Regions from separate parts of the Nocardioides pollutisoli genome, predicted to be linked through region 3. Evidence: predicted binding sites of a transcription regulator. Region 3 holds the regulator's gene; each other region holds the start of a gene.
What was found. Region 3 encodes LexA, which represses DNA repair genes until DNA is damaged. Its sites were predicted from a motif close to TCGAACANNTGTTCGA; they were not measured.
Positions count from the first base shown of each region.

Region 1: ABLE68_RS20800 (HNH endonuclease signature motif containing protein) is a predicted target of LexA. The motif match lies at 4,446-4,461, and genes of this name have one in related genera.
Region 2: recA (recombinase RecA) is a predicted target of LexA. The motif match lies at 1,625-1,640, and genes of this name have one in related genera.

Region 1 covers NZ_JBDZDU010000002.1:558,380-563,732, forward strand. The annotation lists gene ABLE68_RS20775 (DNA gyrase/topoisomerase IV subunit A) at 1-1,013, shown strand, start outside; gene ABLE68_RS20780 (LppX_LprAFG lipoprotein) at 1,018-1,716, shown strand; gene ABLE68_RS20785 (MFS transporter) at 1,713-3,467, shown strand; gene ABLE68_RS20790 (beta-class carbonic anhydrase) at 3,489-3,980, shown strand; gene ABLE68_RS20795 (hypothetical protein) at 4,021-4,272, shown strand; gene ABLE68_RS20800 (HNH endonuclease signature motif containing protein) at 4,474-5,353, shown strand, end outside.
Region 2 covers NZ_JBDZDU010000001.1:3,506,462-3,511,814, reverse strand. The annotation lists gene ABLE68_RS17235 (regulatory protein RecX) at 1-366, opposite strand, end outside; gene recA (recombinase RecA) at 435-1,490, opposite strand; gene ABLE68_RS17225 (sensor histidine kinase) at 1,692-2,810, opposite strand; gene ABLE68_RS17220 (response regulator transcription factor) at 2,803-3,483, opposite strand; gene ABLE68_RS17215 (hypothetical protein) at 3,458-3,889, opposite strand; gene ABLE68_RS17210 (molybdopterin-dependent oxidoreductase) at 3,886-5,040, opposite strand; gene ABLE68_RS17205 (class I SAM-dependent methyltransferase) at 5,037-5,353, opposite strand, start outside.
Region 3 covers NZ_JBDZDU010000001.1:785,964-791,316, reverse strand. The annotation lists gene ABLE68_RS03825 (alkaline phosphatase D family protein) at 1-257, opposite strand, end outside; gene ABLE68_RS03820 (phosphatase PAP2 family protein) at 261-1,070, opposite strand; gene lexA (transcriptional repressor LexA) at 1,171-1,914, opposite strand; gene ABLE68_RS03810 (LysM peptidoglycan-binding domain-containing protein) at 2,174-2,524, shown strand; gene ABLE68_RS03805 (DUF3052 domain-containing protein) at 2,823-3,224, shown strand; gene ABLE68_RS03800 (hypothetical protein) at 3,221-3,583, opposite strand; gene ABLE68_RS03795 (ATP-binding protein) at 3,641-4,603, shown strand; gene ABLE68_RS03790 (SDR family NAD(P)-dependent oxidoreductase) at 4,600-5,353, opposite strand, start outside.

The DNA.
Region 1 (5,353 bases), on a different contig from region 3:
ACGGCACCCCGCGTCGTACGGTCCTGCTGGAGTCGTCCGGCACCACCGTGACGGCATCGGCCACGCCGCTCGAGGTCGCCGACGACCCGTGCTTCGTCTACCTGTCCTCCACAGGCCTCCTGGCGCGTACGGCGAACGCCGAGCAGCCCGGTTCCGGCGGTGGCCGCGCCAACCACGACGTGGTGACGTCGGTGGTCCGCGCGACGGCCCGCGGCGAGGTCGGCGGCCTCACCAGCGCGGGACGCCTGGTGAAGATCGGCGTCCTCGAGCTCCCCCAGCTCCCCGACACCGCCAACGACCCGCACCTCGCGGGCGGCCTGCCGGTCAGCGAGATCCTGTCGCTCGATCCCGGCGAGCGCCTGCTCGGGCTCTGCACACTCGCGACCGACGGACCCGGGCTCGCGCTCGGCACCCGCCAGGGCACGGTCAAGCGGGTCAACCCGGAGGTGCTCGGGCGTGACGACTGGGAGGTCGTCCGGCTCGCCGACGGTGACGAGGTCGTCGGGATCGTCGAGCTGACCACCGGTCGCGAGACGCTCTGCTTCGTCACCTCCGACGCCCAGCTCCTGCACTTCGGCGCCGACGCCGTGCGCCCCCAGGGTCGCTCCGGCGGCGGCATGGCCGGCGTCCGCGTCGCGGCCGGTGAGCGTGTGGTGTGGTTCGGCATCGTCGACCCGGATGCCCCCGAGGGCTCGGTGGTCGTCACCGCATCCGGCTCCTCGACCGCGCTGCCGGGCACCGAGCCGGGGGCGGTCAAGGTGACCACCTTCGACGAGTACCCGCCCAAGGGCCGGGCGACCGGCGGCGTGCGCTGCCACCGCTTCCTCAAGGGCGAGGACACGTTGGTCTTCGCGTGGGTCGGCAGTGCTCCCGCCCGCGCGGCGGCCGCCAGCGGCGCTCCCATCGAGCTGCCCGAGGCCACCGGTCGACGCGACGGTTCGGGCATCCCCGGCAGCCAGCCGATCACGGCCTGCGCAGGCCCGGTCGCCGTCCGCGTGCGTGTGTCAGGCTGACCGGGTGCGCACCCAGACTCGGCTCGCGGCCGCCGTACTCGCCACTGCTCTCTCGTTGACCGCGTGCGGCGGCTCGGACTCGGGCGGCGGCGCCAGTGGCACCCCGGAGGAGGTCCTCGCCCAGGCGAAGACGACCCTCGACGAGACCAGCGGGGTCGACCTGACCCTGACCACCGACGACCTGCCCGACGGGGTGACCGGCGTCGAGAAGGCCGAGGGCGTCGGCACCCACGCGCCGGCCTTCGACGGCACGATCACGGTCACCCTCAGCGGCCAGGCCTTCGAGGTGCCGGTGATCGCGGTCGACGGCAAGGTCTACGCCCAGATCCCGCTCACACCGGGCTGGCAGGACATCGACCCGAGTGACTACGGCGCCCCGGACCCGGCCCAGCTGATGAGCACCGACCACGGCTTCTCCTCCCTCCTGCCCGCCACCACGGACCTCGAGAAGGGCGAGAGCGTCCGCGGCGGCGAGGACAACAAGGAGGTGCTGACCGAGTACACCGGCACCGTCGGCAGCGACACCGTCAAGAACGTCATCCCGACGGCGTCCGGCGACTTCCAGGCGACGTACACGATCACCGACGACGGTGAGCTGCGCTCCGCCGAGCTGACCGGGGTGTTCTACCCCGACTCGGAGTCGATGACCTACACCGTCACCTTCGAGGACTACGGCACGGACAAGGACATCACCGCGCCGTGACCCGGTCGCCGCGGGTGCTGCTCGCGCTGGCCGCGATCGCCGTGGCGTTCGCGGCAGCCGACACGTACGTCGTCGTGCTGGCGCTGCCGGACATGATGGCGAGCGCCGGCATCCCGGTCGACCAGCTCCAGCGGGCTGCCCCGATCGTGTCCGGCTTCCTGCTCGGGTACGTCGCGATGCTGCCGCTGATCGGCCGGATCGCCGACCTGCGCGGCCGGGTGCCGGTGCTGGTCGCCGCGCTGCTGGTCTTCGCCCTCGGCTCGCTCGTCACCGCGCTCGCCTACGACATGTCGAGCATGGTGGTCGGCCGGTTCCTCCAGGGCGTCGGTGGTGGCGGCCTGGTGCCGGCCACGCTCGCCCTCGTCGCCGACCTCTACCCGGTGCAGCGGCGCGGCGTCCCCCTCGGTGTCGTCTCGGCCGTCCAGGAGCTGGGCAGCGTGATCGGGCCGCTCTTCGGCGCGCTGGTCCTCGCCGTCTCCGACTGGCGCACGATCTTCCTGATCAACCTCGCCGTCGGTCTCGTCCTGGCCGCCGCGATCTCCTCGGTGGTTGAGGAGGGCGCTCTGCGCCCCTCTCGAAACCCCCGAGGCGGACGGTTCGACTGGATCGGCCTGCTCCTCGCCCTCGTCACCCTGGTCTCCGGCGTCCTCGTCTTCGTCGAGCCCAGCCAGCTGATGCGCGACCTGACCTGGGGCCAGCTGTTCATCCCGGTCGCCGGGGACGGCCGCTGGCTGACCCCGCTCGGCCTGACCGCGATCGGCGCGTTCGTGCTCCTCGTGGTGCGCTGCGCGACCGCGGCGCGCCCGCTCCTCGACGTCCGGAGCTGGTCGCGCACCCTGCGCGAGGCCGACCTGCTCGGGGCCTTGTTGCTCGCACTGGCGCTCGCAGGCGTGATCCTGGCCTTCGCGACCGCCGACCCGAAGGTGCAGGTCTTCTCCGACCAGGGGGCCTGGTACCTCCTCGGCTCGGCGCTCGCGACGGCCGCGTTCGTCCTCCACCTGCGCCGCACCACCAACCCGCTCGTGCCGACCGGCGCCCTGCGCCGTACGCCGGCCTGGGGCGCGATGCTGGTCAGCTTCTTCATCGGGGCTGCGCTGATCGCGGCCCTCATCGACATCCCGCTCTTCGCCCGCACCACCGTCTACCCGAGCTCGCAGCTGATGGCCGCCCTGGTGCTGGTGCGCTTCCTGGTCGCGCTGCCGGTCGGCGCCGTGCTCGGCGGCTACCTGACCCACCGGCTGCCCGCCGGTGTGGTCGCTGCCGTCGGGATGGCGCTGGCGGCAGTCGGCTTCCTGCTGATGGCGCGATGGGACATCGAGAGCCTCGACCACGCCTGGTCGACCCTGCCGCTGCTCGTCGGCGGCTTCGGCTTCGGGCTCGCGCTGGCGCCGGTCAACGCCGCCGTGCTGGCTAGCACCGACGACGACGTCCACGGTCTGGCCAGCGCCTTCGTGGTCGTCTCGCGGATGGTCGGGATGCTGGTCGGCATCTCGGCCCTCACCACGATCGGACTGCGCCGCTACTACGCCGCGCAGGCCGACGTACCGACTGCTCGTGAGGTCTGCGGCGGCGCCAGTCGCTGCGCGGAGTTCACCCACCTGCTCAAGGTCGCCGGGATCGCGCAGGAGCACACCGTGTTCACCGGAGCAGCCGTCTGTGCGGCCGTTGCCGGCGTCCTCGCGCTGGCACTCTTCCGCACCGCCACGACCCGGGGAGTCTCGACCGGCGACCTGCTCAGGTCGGCCGGCTGAGGCATTGGCTAACCTGCCAGCGTGAGCTTCGACGACCTGCTGGCCGCCAACCGCGAGTTCGCGGCCTCCTTCGACCTGGCCGGCTTCGACGGCGTCGCCCATGCGGGCGTCGCGATCGTGACCTGCATGGACTCGCGCATCGATCCGCTGCGGATGCTCGGGCTCAAGGCGGGCGACGCGAAGATCTTCCGCAACCCCGGTGGCCGCGTCACACCGCAGGCCATGGAAGCCCTGGTCCTCGGCGTCCACCTGCTCAAGGTCGAGCGGGTGCTGGTCATCCCCCACACCCGCTGCGCCGTGGCGAGCAGCACCGAGGCCGAGCTGCGCGAGAAGGTCGGCGCCTCCGCCGGCATCGACGCCTCCTGGCAGCCCTTCCCGGTCATCGCCGACCAGGTCGCCGCCCTCGGCGAGGACGTCCACAAGGTGCGCGCGCACCCGCTGGTGCCGGACAGCGTTGAGGTCGGTGGCTTCATCTACGACGTCGACACCGGGCTCCTCGACCAGCGCTACTGAGCCGGCTCAGGACGGCGCGGCCGCTGCCGATGAAGAAGTCGTGGCCGACTACAACGTCCTGACGCACTCCGACATGGTCTCGGCCGGGCGTTCCTACTACCGAGGTACGTCGGGACGCAGCGCACCCGAGCACCACTACGTCGAGGCGACGATGATCGAGCTCACGACCAACCAGAGCTACGACTTCGTCAGCGTCGTCCCCGCCTGGGGCGACCGCGAGCCGCTCTACATCTTCACCTCGACCCTGGTGCTGCGCGACCCCGAGGAGAAGCACCGGCTCGGCGACGGCTGACCCCTCGCTGGTTGAGGAGGTTGCGCAGCAACCGTCTCGAAAACCCCGCAGGCTGCGGGCCGCCTGTGGTGGCGCGCCGACGTGGCACTTACACGGGTACGGCGCGCGGAGATCACTGCCGCATCCCGGCTTTCAGAGCGCCCACCGAGATTATCGACGATTAGGTCTTCTATTCGAATGTATGTTCGAGTAGAATGTGGTATGGCTCAGTTTCCCGACCCCGAGATCACCCGGTCCCACCGGGTGGCGTCGGCGACCGCGCAAATGCAGGCGGTTGCTGACTCGGTGGTCGACGCATCGGTGTGGTCGATGACCGCGGTCGAAGCCAGCACGACTCTCGTCGACCTGACTCGTCTCGAGGCCCGGGTCTGCGAGCTGAAGGCACGTGTTGCCGCGCACGCCGATGACCTGGGCGTCGGCGAGGAGGTCGGTGCGACCTCGACCGCGAACTGGCTGGCCCACCAGACCAAGCAGACCCGTCCCGAGGCTCACCGGGTCGTGCGCCTGGGTCACGACCTCCAGGTCCACACCATCACCCGCGACGCCCTCGCTGCCGGCGACCTGGTGGTCGAGCAGGCCCGGGCCATCATTCGCGCGGTCGACGCACTGCCCGACGACCTCGACTCAGAGCTCGTCGCCCAAGCCGAGAGGTTCTTGGTGGAGCGCGCCGCTGAGCTCGACGCCAGGGCACTTGCCATCGCCGGCAAACGGCTCCTCGAGGTGATCGCACCCGACGCCGCGGACGCCCACGAGGCCAAGCTGTTGGAGCGCGAAGAAGCACTCGCGGCGCAGTCGTGCCGGCTCACGATGACAGACGACGGCCACGGCACCACCCACGGACGCTTCGCCCTCCCGACCGCCCAGGGTGCGATGCTCGCGAAGATCCTCCGCGGGTTCGCCGCACCCAGGCACCAAGCCGCTACCGGTCCCCTCGGCGAACGTCGTCCGGGGCCGCAGCGGATGGGGAAGGCGTTCTGCGAGCTCATCGAGCGCTACCCGACCGACCGGGTCCCCGATGCCGGCGGCGTCAACGCCACCGCCGTCGTGATCATGACCTACGAGACCCTCATGGGCGGGCTTA
Region 2 (5,353 bases), 2.7 Mb from region 3:
GGCCAGCGCACGCCGGGCCAGGCCCTTGCCCGGCTGGCGGGACTGGACCCACAGCCGGGCGAAGGCCTCGTCGTCGATCAGCCCGACCTCCTCGAACCGGTCGAGGAGGCGAGTGGCGACGTCATCGGGCACGAGCTTCTTGGCCAGCTTGTCGCTGAGCTCCTTGCGGCTGCGCGCCTGACCCGTGAGCTGGTCGAGCAGGATCTTGCGGGCGACCGCTTCCGCATCGGCCTCGGGCACCTGGACCGCGGTGTCCTCGGGCGGGGGTGCGACCGGGGCAGGGCGGACGCCCTGGGTCCAGGCGTCCACGCCGGCCGCGACGTCACCGAGCCAGTCGGGGGCGGGTCGGTCCTCGTGGAGAGTCATGACGTGTCTCCTCAGCACTGCGGGGGTTTCGAGACAGGCGCTAGCGCGCCTTCCTCAACCACCGGCCGTCAGAAGGAGTCGACGCCGATCGGCTCGTTGAGGTCAGCGAGGTCATCGGGGGCGTCGACCTGCGGGCCGACCCCGAGCTTCTCGAGGATCTTCTTCTCGAGCTCGTTGGCGAGGTCGGGGTTGTCCTTGAGGAACTTGCGGGAGTTCTCCTTGCCCTGACCGAGCTGGTCGCCCTCGTAGGTGTACCAAGCGCCGGCCTTGCGGACCAGGCCCGCCTCGACACCGACGTCGATCAGGCCGCCCTCGCGGCTGATGCCCTTGCCGTACATGATGTCGAACTCCGCCTGCTTGAACGGCGGGGCGACCTTGTTCTTGACGACCTTGACGCGGGTGCGGTTGCCGACCATGTCGGTGCCGTCCTTGAGCGTCTCGATGCGGCGGACGTCGAGGCGCACGGAGGCGTAGAACTTCAGCGCCTTGCCACCGGTGGTGGTCTCGGGCGAGCCGAACATCACGCCGATCTTCTCGCGCAGCTGGTTGATGAAGATCATCGTGGTCTTGGAGTTGTTGAGCGCACCGGTCATCTTGCGCAGCGCCTGGCTCATCAAACGGGCCTGGAGACCGACGTGGCTGTCGCCCATCTCGCCCTCGATCTCGGCGCGGGGCACCAGCGCCGCGACCGAGTCGATGACGATCAGGTCGAGCGCACCCGAGCGGATCAGCATGTCGGCGATCTCGAGCGCCTGCTCACCGGAGTCGGGCTGCGAGACCAGCAGCGCGTCGGTGTCGACACCGAGCGCCTTGGCGTAGTCGGGGTCGAGCGCGTGCTCGGCGTCGATGAAGGCCACGATGCCGCCGGCCGCCTGGGCATTGGCCACGGCGTGCAGGGCGACGGTCGTCTTGCCGGAGGACTCCGGGCCGTAGATCTCCACGACGCGACCACGCGGGAACCCGCCGAGGCCGAGCGCGACGTCGAGCGCGATGGAGCCGCTGGGGATGATCTCCAGCGGCGCACGCACCTCGTCGCCGAGGCGCATCACGGAGCCCTTGCCGAACTGCTTCTCGATGTTGGCGAGCGCGGCGTCCAGGGCCTTCTCGCGGTCTGCTCCAGCCATGTGCTGAGTCCTCGTCTCTCGTCGGGTTCCAGGTACGTCGGCGACGCTAGAGCGAGCCACCGACATCGCCTGATCAGCGCCGTCGTGCTTGTGGAGAACCTCGCCCCGCGTCGTACCTGTGGAGAGAAACTAGCCCGAACACCTGTTCGATCCACACACCCCGACCGGCGTGTCGCGAGATCGGCCGGGATCAGATCGGGATCAGGACGGGAGCAGCACCAGGAACCGACACCCGGTCGGTCCGGGGGCGCCGACGTTCTCGACCCTGACCGCCCCGCGGTGCGCCTCGACGATGCCCTTGACGATGGCCAGGCCCAGCCCGGCCCGGGTGTCCGGCTCGGGGGTGCGGGCCGCCTCGCCCCGCCACGCGAGGTCGAAGACGCGCCCCATGTCCTCGGCGGACAGCCCACCGCACTGGTCGCTGACGCTCAGCTCGACCCCGTCGGGCACGACCCGGCCGCGGATCTCGACCGAGCCGTCGGAGGGGGTGTGCCGGATCGCGTTCATGATCAGGTTGGTCATCACCCGGGTGAGGCCGGCGGCGTCCGCGGTGATCTCGATGCCCTCGTCGACGCTGCCACCGAGACGGACGTTGCGCGCCCGGGCGACCGGGTCCGCCCCGGCGATCGCCTCGCTGACCAGGTCGCCGAGCATCACGGGCTCCGGCCTGATCGTCAGCACGCCCGCATGGATCCGCGAGAGCTCGAAGAGGTCGTCGACCATCCGCACCATCCGGTCCACCTCGGCCCGGATCTGCCGGTGGTAGCGGTCCGGGTCGGCCGCCATGCCGTCCTCGAGCGCCTCGGTCATCGCGCGCATGCCGGCCAACGGCGTGCGGAGGTCGTGGGACACCCACGACACCAGCTCGCGGCGTGACTCCTCGAGCCGCGCCTCACGCAGCCGCGACTCCTCGAGCCGCTGGCTCGTGCGCGCCAGCTCGGTCGAGAGGGCCTGGAGCTCGCTGGGGCCGCGGGGGTCCGCGACGTAGGAGCCCTGGGTGTCGAGCAGCCGCGCGCCCTCGCGCAGCGTCTCGGACCAGCGCGAGATGGCGGTTCCGACCGCGAGCGCGACGACCAGCGAGACCAGACCGGCCACGCCCGCCACCATGCTCACGACGCCCCAGTCGTGGGTCGAGAGGAACATCAGCCGCGACACCACGACCACGCCGGCCAGCACCGACCCGATCGCGATGACCACGATCAGGCCGAGCTGCCAGCGGATCGACCGGTGCCGGAGCAGCCAGGCGAGCAGCAGCCCGACCAGGCCGACCGCCACCGCACAGGCGGCTGCGACCAGCACGATCTGCATCCGGTCACTCATCCGTCGCCTCCCAGCGGTAACCCACGCCCCACACCGTGCTCAGCCGCGTCGGCCGGGTCGGGTCTCGCTCGATCTTCTCCCGAAGGCGCCGTACGTGCACGGTGACGGTCGAGTGGTCTCCGACCGACCAGCCCCACACCTGGCGCAGCAGGTCGTCGCGCGAGTACGCCGTACCCGGGTTGGCCAGCAGGAAACGGAGCAGGTCGAACTCCCGGGCGGTCAGGGCGAGCGCTACACCACCGCGGTGCGCCGTGTGCGCGGCCTCGTCGACGACCAGGTCGCCGTCGACCAGGCGCCGCGGCGCGGGCGGGGTCACGGTGCGCCGCAGCACGGAGTCGACCCGGAGGGCCAGCTCCCGCGGGCTGAACGGCTTGGTCACGTAGTCGTCGGCGCCGACCTCGAGACCCGCCACCCGGTCGGTCTCCTCGCCGAGGGCGGTGAGCATGATGACCGGGACGTCGCTGATGGTGCGCAGCCGGCGGCACACCTCGATCCCGTCGATGCCGGGAAGCATCAGGTCGAGCACGACCAGGTCGGCCGGCTCCTCGCGCATGGCGCTCAGCGCGGACTCCCCGTCGACGGCCTCGACCACGTCGTGCTGGTGGGCGCGTAGGTAGGACACCACCACCTCACGCACCGTGTGGTCGTCATCGACGACCAGCACTCGGGCCATGCCCACCTCCTCGGGTTGCCCGAGAGCGTACGAGGGTGGCGACCACGACGGCGACGAGCGTGATCCCGGCGAGCACCAGCCAGCCGGTCGTGTAGTCGCGGTCGAGGAGCGTGGGGTTGTCGGAGCGGGCGCCGAACCGGCCGAGGACGGGTACGGCGAGCAGGGTGACCGAGCCGAGCACCACGAAGGCGACGACGAGCGGTGCACGCGCCGGCGCCGGCACGAGGCGCACCGCGAGGGCGCCGAGCGCGACGGTGATCATCGCGATCACCCCGTCGTGGAGGATGACGCCGGCGACGAGCCACTCCGCCGCACTGAACAGCTGGTCGAGGTCCTGGCGGCTGAAGAGGAACCACGCACCGAAGGCCCCGATCACGACGCCGACAGCGCCGATCAGCCACCTCATGTCGCCACCTCGAGCCGACGGACCCACTTGGTCTGCAGCACGCCGGGGCGGTTCGGGGCGATCAGCCGGGCGGGGTAGCCGTGGTCGATCGCGAGCGGTTCGCCGTTGAGCGCCAGGGCCAGCAGCGTGCGGTCGTCGTCGGCGAAGTTGCCCTGCAGGATCGTGGCCTTGTAGGGACCCGACTCCTGCAGCGAGGTGACCAGGATGTCCGAGCCGCCCGGGATCTCGACCAGGTCGAGCAGGTCGCGCAGGCGTACGCCGGTCCACTCGCCGCTCGCGCTCCACCCCTCGACGCAGGCGATCGGCAGGGTCTCGGTCGACGGCGGCATGGCGAGCAGGTCGTCGCGGGTCATCGAGACCTCGTGGTCTCCGTACGCGACGGTGAAGCGGTAGTCGGCAGCGGTCGCCGAGCCGGTGACCTGCGCGGCGTACGCCGACTTGTTGATCGGGATGTCCTGCGGTCCGTCGCCGGAGCGGACGCCGAGCACCGACACCTTCCGCAGGATCGGCACGGTGCTGCCGGCGGTCGCGAGGACCGCGACACCGGCGGCGACCCAGGTGGTGCGGAGCAGACCGCGACGGGTGAGGACCCCGGGCTCGGTCGCCGACGGCCGGTCGTACGTCGTGTCCTCGAGGTCGGCGCCGAGCGCGCCCCGGATGATCGGCAGCTTGACCGCGATGTGCACCAGCAGGGCGCCGATCGCGATCCAGCCCATGGCGAAGTGGGTGCTGCGGAAGGAGAAGCTCCACGGGTACCACTGCGCTGCGTTGGCGAGCCCCGACGCGAGCTGGAAGATCGCCGAGGCGACCAGGACCGCGATCGACCCGCGCTCGAGCACGTCGAGGACGAGCTTGCGGGCCTCCTTCTCGGGCCGCTTGAAGAGCTTGGGGTAGACCGACCAGAGCTTGACCAGCAGCAGCGGCACGGCCGCCGTGCCGGTGATGACGTGCAGACCCTGGGTGACCCGGTAGCCCCACGACGGGCTGGTGGGGAACGGGATCGGCTGGCTGTGGTTCTGTGCGTAGTGGCTGATCAGCCCGGTGACGAAGCAGATGCCGAAGCAGACGCCGAGCCAGAGCCCGACGCGGGCGGTGACCGACGCGCTGCGCAGCCGGGAGCTGAAGTCCTCCTCAGCGGGGACGAGCTTCACGTGTCCTGCCCCTCGGTCTCCTCGAGCACGACCCACCAGCGGCGGTCGGCCTCGAGGCGCTCGACGACCGAGAGACCGGCGCGTCCGGCGATCGGCTCGATGTCGTCGACGCTGACGACCGACCAGGGCAGCACGCGGGCGCGGCCGTCGCCGTACTCCAGCCGGGCCCAGTCGTCGGTGCACTCGGTGCCGGGCGGCGCCAGCTCGACCACGACCCGACCACGCGGGTCGAGCACCTCGCGCAGCCGCTGGAGCAGGGCCACGGGGTCGCCGCCGATGCCGACGTTGCCGTCGGCGAGCAGCGCGGTCTGCC
Region 3 (5,353 bases):
GCGACCTCCCAGCGCACCTGGACCGTCGGGCCGGCGCCGGAGCCCGGGGTGCTGGCCGGCGTCGGCGTGACCCGGGTCCAGATCAGCACGGCGTCGGGGAGCGGGTCGCCGGACGCGATGCCGTGGCGGAAGGGTCGGCGGGCAGCGCCGGTGGCGGCGTCGGCGGCCCCGATCGCGGGGTTGGCGGCGACCAGCGCGACACCGGCGGTGCTGGTGGCGAGGACGGTGCGACGGTGGATCGGCTGAGGGGTGGTCACGCCTCAGTCAACGACGGGGGCGTCCTCGCGTGATGCTCGTTCATCCAGTGTTCGTCTGCGCCAGAGCCGATCGATCGGGACCCGGCCCAGCGCGACCGCGGCCGCCCAGCCGAGCAGGATGACCAGCCAGCCCATGAGGGCGTCGATCACCCAGTGGTTGCCGGTGCCGACGATGACGACCGCCGTGCCGAGGGCGTAGAGCCAGCCGAGCACGCGCACCCACTTCTTGGTGGCGTAGATCTGCAGGGCCATCGCCACCCACAGCGACCAGCCGGCGTGGAGCGACGGGAAGGCGGCGAGCTCGTTGGTCAGCCCGCCGAGGCCGCGGGGAGCGGAGGCGTCAGCACCCCACCAGCCGTCGGCGGCGTGGAGGCTGAGCACGTCGACGTACCCCCCGAGGAAGCGCGGCGGCGCGGTCGGGAGCGAGATGTAGGCGGCCAGCCCGAGCAGGGTGCCGATGACCAGCGCCCGGCGGGCCGGGCCGTAGCGGTCGGCGCCGAGGCGCCAGAGCCAGATCAGCACGGCGCCGGTGACGACGTAGTGGAGCGTGGCGTACCAGTAGCTCCCGGCGAGGCCGAGGACGCGGTGGTCGGTGAAGAGCTGGTTGAGCGGGAGCTCCCACTGGATGCCGAGGATGCTCTCGACGTGGAGCAGCTCGTTCGCGCGGTGGAGGGCCGGCTGCATGCTGGTGTCGGCGACCAGCCGGGCCAGGCTGTAGAAGACCCAGAGGGCCAGGATCAGCAGGAGCTCGAAGATGCCTCGGACCCAGCGCGGAACCGTCCGCGTCTGGGTGTAAGCAGGTGCTGTCGCCACAGCACCAGCGTCCTTCATCAGCCCTCCCGCGGCCATCAGGGATTCCCCCCGACATCAACCCAGGGTCACCTCGGGTCATTCCCGTCCGGGAGTACCCAATTCAGACCCGACGAAGCACCGCGGTCACCTTCCCGAGGATGGTGGCGTGAGTGCCGTCAATCGGATCATAGGAAATGTTGTGGGGAAGGAGCCACACCTTTCCGTCCTTGCGCTGGAACGTCTTGACCGTGGCCTCCCCGTCGAGCAGGGCGGCGACGATGTCGCCGTTCTCCGCGGTCTGCTCCTTGCGGATGACCACGTAGTCGCCGTCGCAGATGGCCGCGTCGATCATCGACTCGCCCGAAACCTCGAGCAGGAAGAGCTCCCCCTCGCCCACGAGCTGCTTGGGGAGCGGGAAGACGTCGTCGTAGGTCTGCTCGGCCAGGATCGGTCCGCCGGCGGCGATCCGGCCGACGAGCGGGACGTACTGAGCCGCGGGCACGGCGTCGCCGATGCCGGTCTCGTCGTACGACGTCTCGTCGGCGGTGCCGAGTGAACGACGCGCGGCCATCACCTCGGGGAGGAACACCTCCAGCGCACGCGGCCGGTTGGGATCGCGCTTGAGGTAGCCCTTCTCCTCCAGCGTCTTGAGCTGGTGGGCGACGCTCGAGGAGCTGGTCAGGCCGACGGCCTCACCGATCTCGCGCATGCTCGGCGGGTAGCCGCGCTTCTCGATGGAGTCCTTGATGTGGGCGAGCACGCGCTGCTGCCGCGGGGTCAGCCCGGTGGCGTCCGGCGGTCCGTCGGGCAGCTCGCTGACCTTCTGGGGACCGGAGCCGGTGGCGGATTCCTTCTTCGTGGCCATGGGGTCACCGTAGCCACCGGGACCCGGCTTGTTCAAACATCTGTTCGAACGGCGTGTCGCGACACGCCGTTCGAACAAATGTTCGCGTGGTCCTTGAATTGTTCGAACACCTGATCTAACTTCGTACACATGTTCGATCGAACGCCTGATCGAACCGCCGGTCCAGACAGGTCCAGCACCACTGTCGGTGGCCACCACTAGAACTGTGTCACCGAGCTGCACCACCCGAGGCAGACCGCCCCTTCCCCCGGAGGTCCCGATGAGCACCATGACGATCGACCAGATCTTCGACCGGCCCACCCGCCGCGTCGGATCCAGCAGCGTGCGGCTGACCCGCCGCGGACGCGTCGTCGTGGTGGTGCTCGCGCTCCTCGCCCTGATGGCGATCGGCTTCGTCATCGCCTCCGGCTCCGTCGCCACCGACGAGCCCGGCACCCCCGAGCCCACCAGCGTGGTGATGGTGGGGACCGGCGACACCCTCTGGGACATCGCGGCCGGCATCGCCGACGACGGTGACGTCCGCGCGATGATCGATCGGATCGAGCGGCTCAACGCCCTCGACTCCGGGATGGTCGTCGCCGGCCAGAAGTTGGTCGTCCCCGCCAGCTAGCGCAGCACTCAGACTTCATCAGCCGCTTCGACCCCGGCTGATGAGCCGGGGAAGACAGGGGGCGGAGCCAGGCGGCTCCGCCCCTTGCGGCATTTCCAGGGTCTCGATACACCGCCTCGTTCCTCGGCGGCACTCGACCACCGACAGCGCTCGATACACCGCCTCGTTCCTCGGCGGTACTCGACCACCAAAAGCGCTCGATACACCGCCTCGTTCCTCGGCGGCACTCGACCACCGAAAGCGTTCGTTGGTCTCTCTCGCGAGCGCCAGCGAGCGTATCGAGACCTACTCTCAGGTCATGGCGGGCTACTCAGGCACCCCGTTGGTGCGCAAGCTGGGGATCAAGGACATCCACACGGTGTTCCTCGACCGCGCGCCCGCCGACTTCGGGCTCGAGACCGAGGCGCGCGTCGTACGCCGCCTCCCGGCCGCTGTCGACGTCACGCTGACCTTCCACACCGAGCAGGCGACGCTGGTCGAGCGGTTGCCGGTGCTCCTCGAGCGGACCAGCACGGCCGGCATGGTCTGGATCTGCTGGCCCAAGAAGGCCGCGCAGAAGGCGCTCGGGATCGTCAGCGACCTCGACGACGGGGTGGTGCGTGAGCTGGGCCTGCGGTCGGGGTTGGTCGACGTGAAGGTCGCCGCCATCGACGACACCTGGTCGGGGCTGAAGTTCGTACGCCGCCTGGTCGACCGCTAGCGCGCGGCCCGGCGGCCGCCGACCGGACGAGGTGGGCCGTCGTCCGGCGCGTCCCCTGCCGCAGGCTTCTCCGGCGCCCGGGTGATCCCGAGCCGACGCATCAGCCGGGCGACCAGCATCAGGCCGACGAAGAGGCAGGCCACCGCGCCGACCGACGCGAGGGCGAGGAACCACCAGGCCGTCGGATCGCCACCGCGCGCGGTGGAGCCGAAGTCGATCGCGGCGTACACGAGATAGCCCCAGGCGACCACGCACGCGGTGATGCCGAGGGCGAGCAGCAGCAGCACCGGCTGGAAGGTGCGGCGGGGGCGGGGTGCACGGCGGCTGCCTGCTCGCTTGCCACCCGTTGCACCCGTCACGGCGCCATTGTTGCCGATGGACCGCGGCCCCGTGCGCTTCACCCGGACGGGTGGTGCGTGTCCTACGCTGACGTCGTGGGGGAGTTCCGCGACGGACCCGGGTCCGAGGCGCTCGACGACGCGACCGATCTCGACTCGGTGGCGCGGATCGTGCTGCGCGAGCTGATGGCCCGGCCCGCCGTCGTCCGGGTCGGCCTCGCGCTCAGTGAGGGCGGTGGTCGGCGGCTGCGGTTCCTGTCCGCCGATGCATCGGACGACGAGGCCCCGGCGTGGTGCCACATCGACGCCTACGACGACGTCCCGCTGACCACCGTGGTGCGCTCCGGCGAGTCGGTGCTGGGCAACCTCGACGACCTCGGCGGGCGGTACGCCGGCCTGGTCGACGCTCAGCGCGAGCGGGGCATCCTCGCCCTCGCGTCCGTCGCCCTGTCGGGCGACGCGGAGCCGATCGGTGGCCTGATCGTCTTCTACGACGAGTCGCAGGTCTTCGACGACGACCACCGCGGTCGGCTCGCGGCCGTCGCCGACCGGGTGGCCGCAGCGGTCCACCGGGTCCGGGCGCTCTCCGACCACGCGCCCACGGAGATCGCCACCCGCGCCACCCGCAGCGCGTCGGTGCGTCTCGCGGGCGACCCCCGGGCGGCCAAGGCCGGGCGGGGCTTCCTGCGCGAGGTGCTCCACGAGTGGTCGATCGACGGCGACTCCGCGGAGACCGCCGAGCTGTGCCTCTCCGAGCTCGTCACCAACGCCGTCATCCACGCCGGCACGAGCAGCGAGCTGACGATCACGTTCGCCGAGGCGGCCCTGACGGTGGTCGTCAGCGACCTCGGCGGATCGGCCGGTCAGGACCAGGCAGTCGCTCCGCACCCGTCGGACGACGACGACCCGCTGCGGGTCTTCGGTCGCGGCCTGGTGCTGGTCGACGCGCTCGCCGACAGCTGGGGCTCCGAGGCCGACGTGACCGGTACGACCTCGTGGTTCACCCTCGCGCTCGACGAGGACCGCCCGGCCGCCAGCTAGGAGCCGAAGGCGTCCACGCCGGTCAGCTCGGCCGACCACGCCCACAGCCGGGCCGCCTGCTCCGGGTCGATCGCCCAGTCCTTGACGCCGACCCGCTCGCCGTCGGGCGCGGGGATCGCGACCTCGCAGTCCTCCAGGTAGAGCCCGCCGAGCCCGTCCAGCTGCGGGCTGGTCGCCGCCCACACCTGCGTGGCCGCGCCCTGCTCCGGCGACTTCAGGGTGGGGTCGATCGGGTTGCCGTCGGCGTCGATGATCCCGGCGTCGACGAACTCCTGCTGGTCCTGGTAGCGCATCAGCGGGGTGATGATCCGGCCCGGGTGGAGCGCGAAGGCGCGTACGCCGTGCTGGCGGCCCAGCCGGTCGAGGTGCACGGCGAACAGCACGTTGGCGGTCTTCGACTGCCCGTAGGCGACGTACTTCTCGTAGTCGCCGGCGTCGAACCACGGGTCGTCCCAGCGCATCCCCGAGTAGTGGTGCCCGCGCGAGGAGACGCTGACGACGCGGGCGCCGCCGGTCAGCGCGGGCCAGAGCCGGTTGACGAGGGCGAAGTGCCCGAGGTGGTTGGTGGCGAGCTGCAGCTCCCAGCCGGCTGGTGTGCGGGTCTCGGGGATCGCCATGATCCCCGCGCTGTCGATCACGACGTCGAGGTGTCGTCCGGTCTCGAGGAACCGCTCCGCGAAGGCGCGGACGCTGTCCTGGTCCGCCAGGTCCAGCTCATCGACCTCGACGCCGTCGATCCCGGCGACCGCC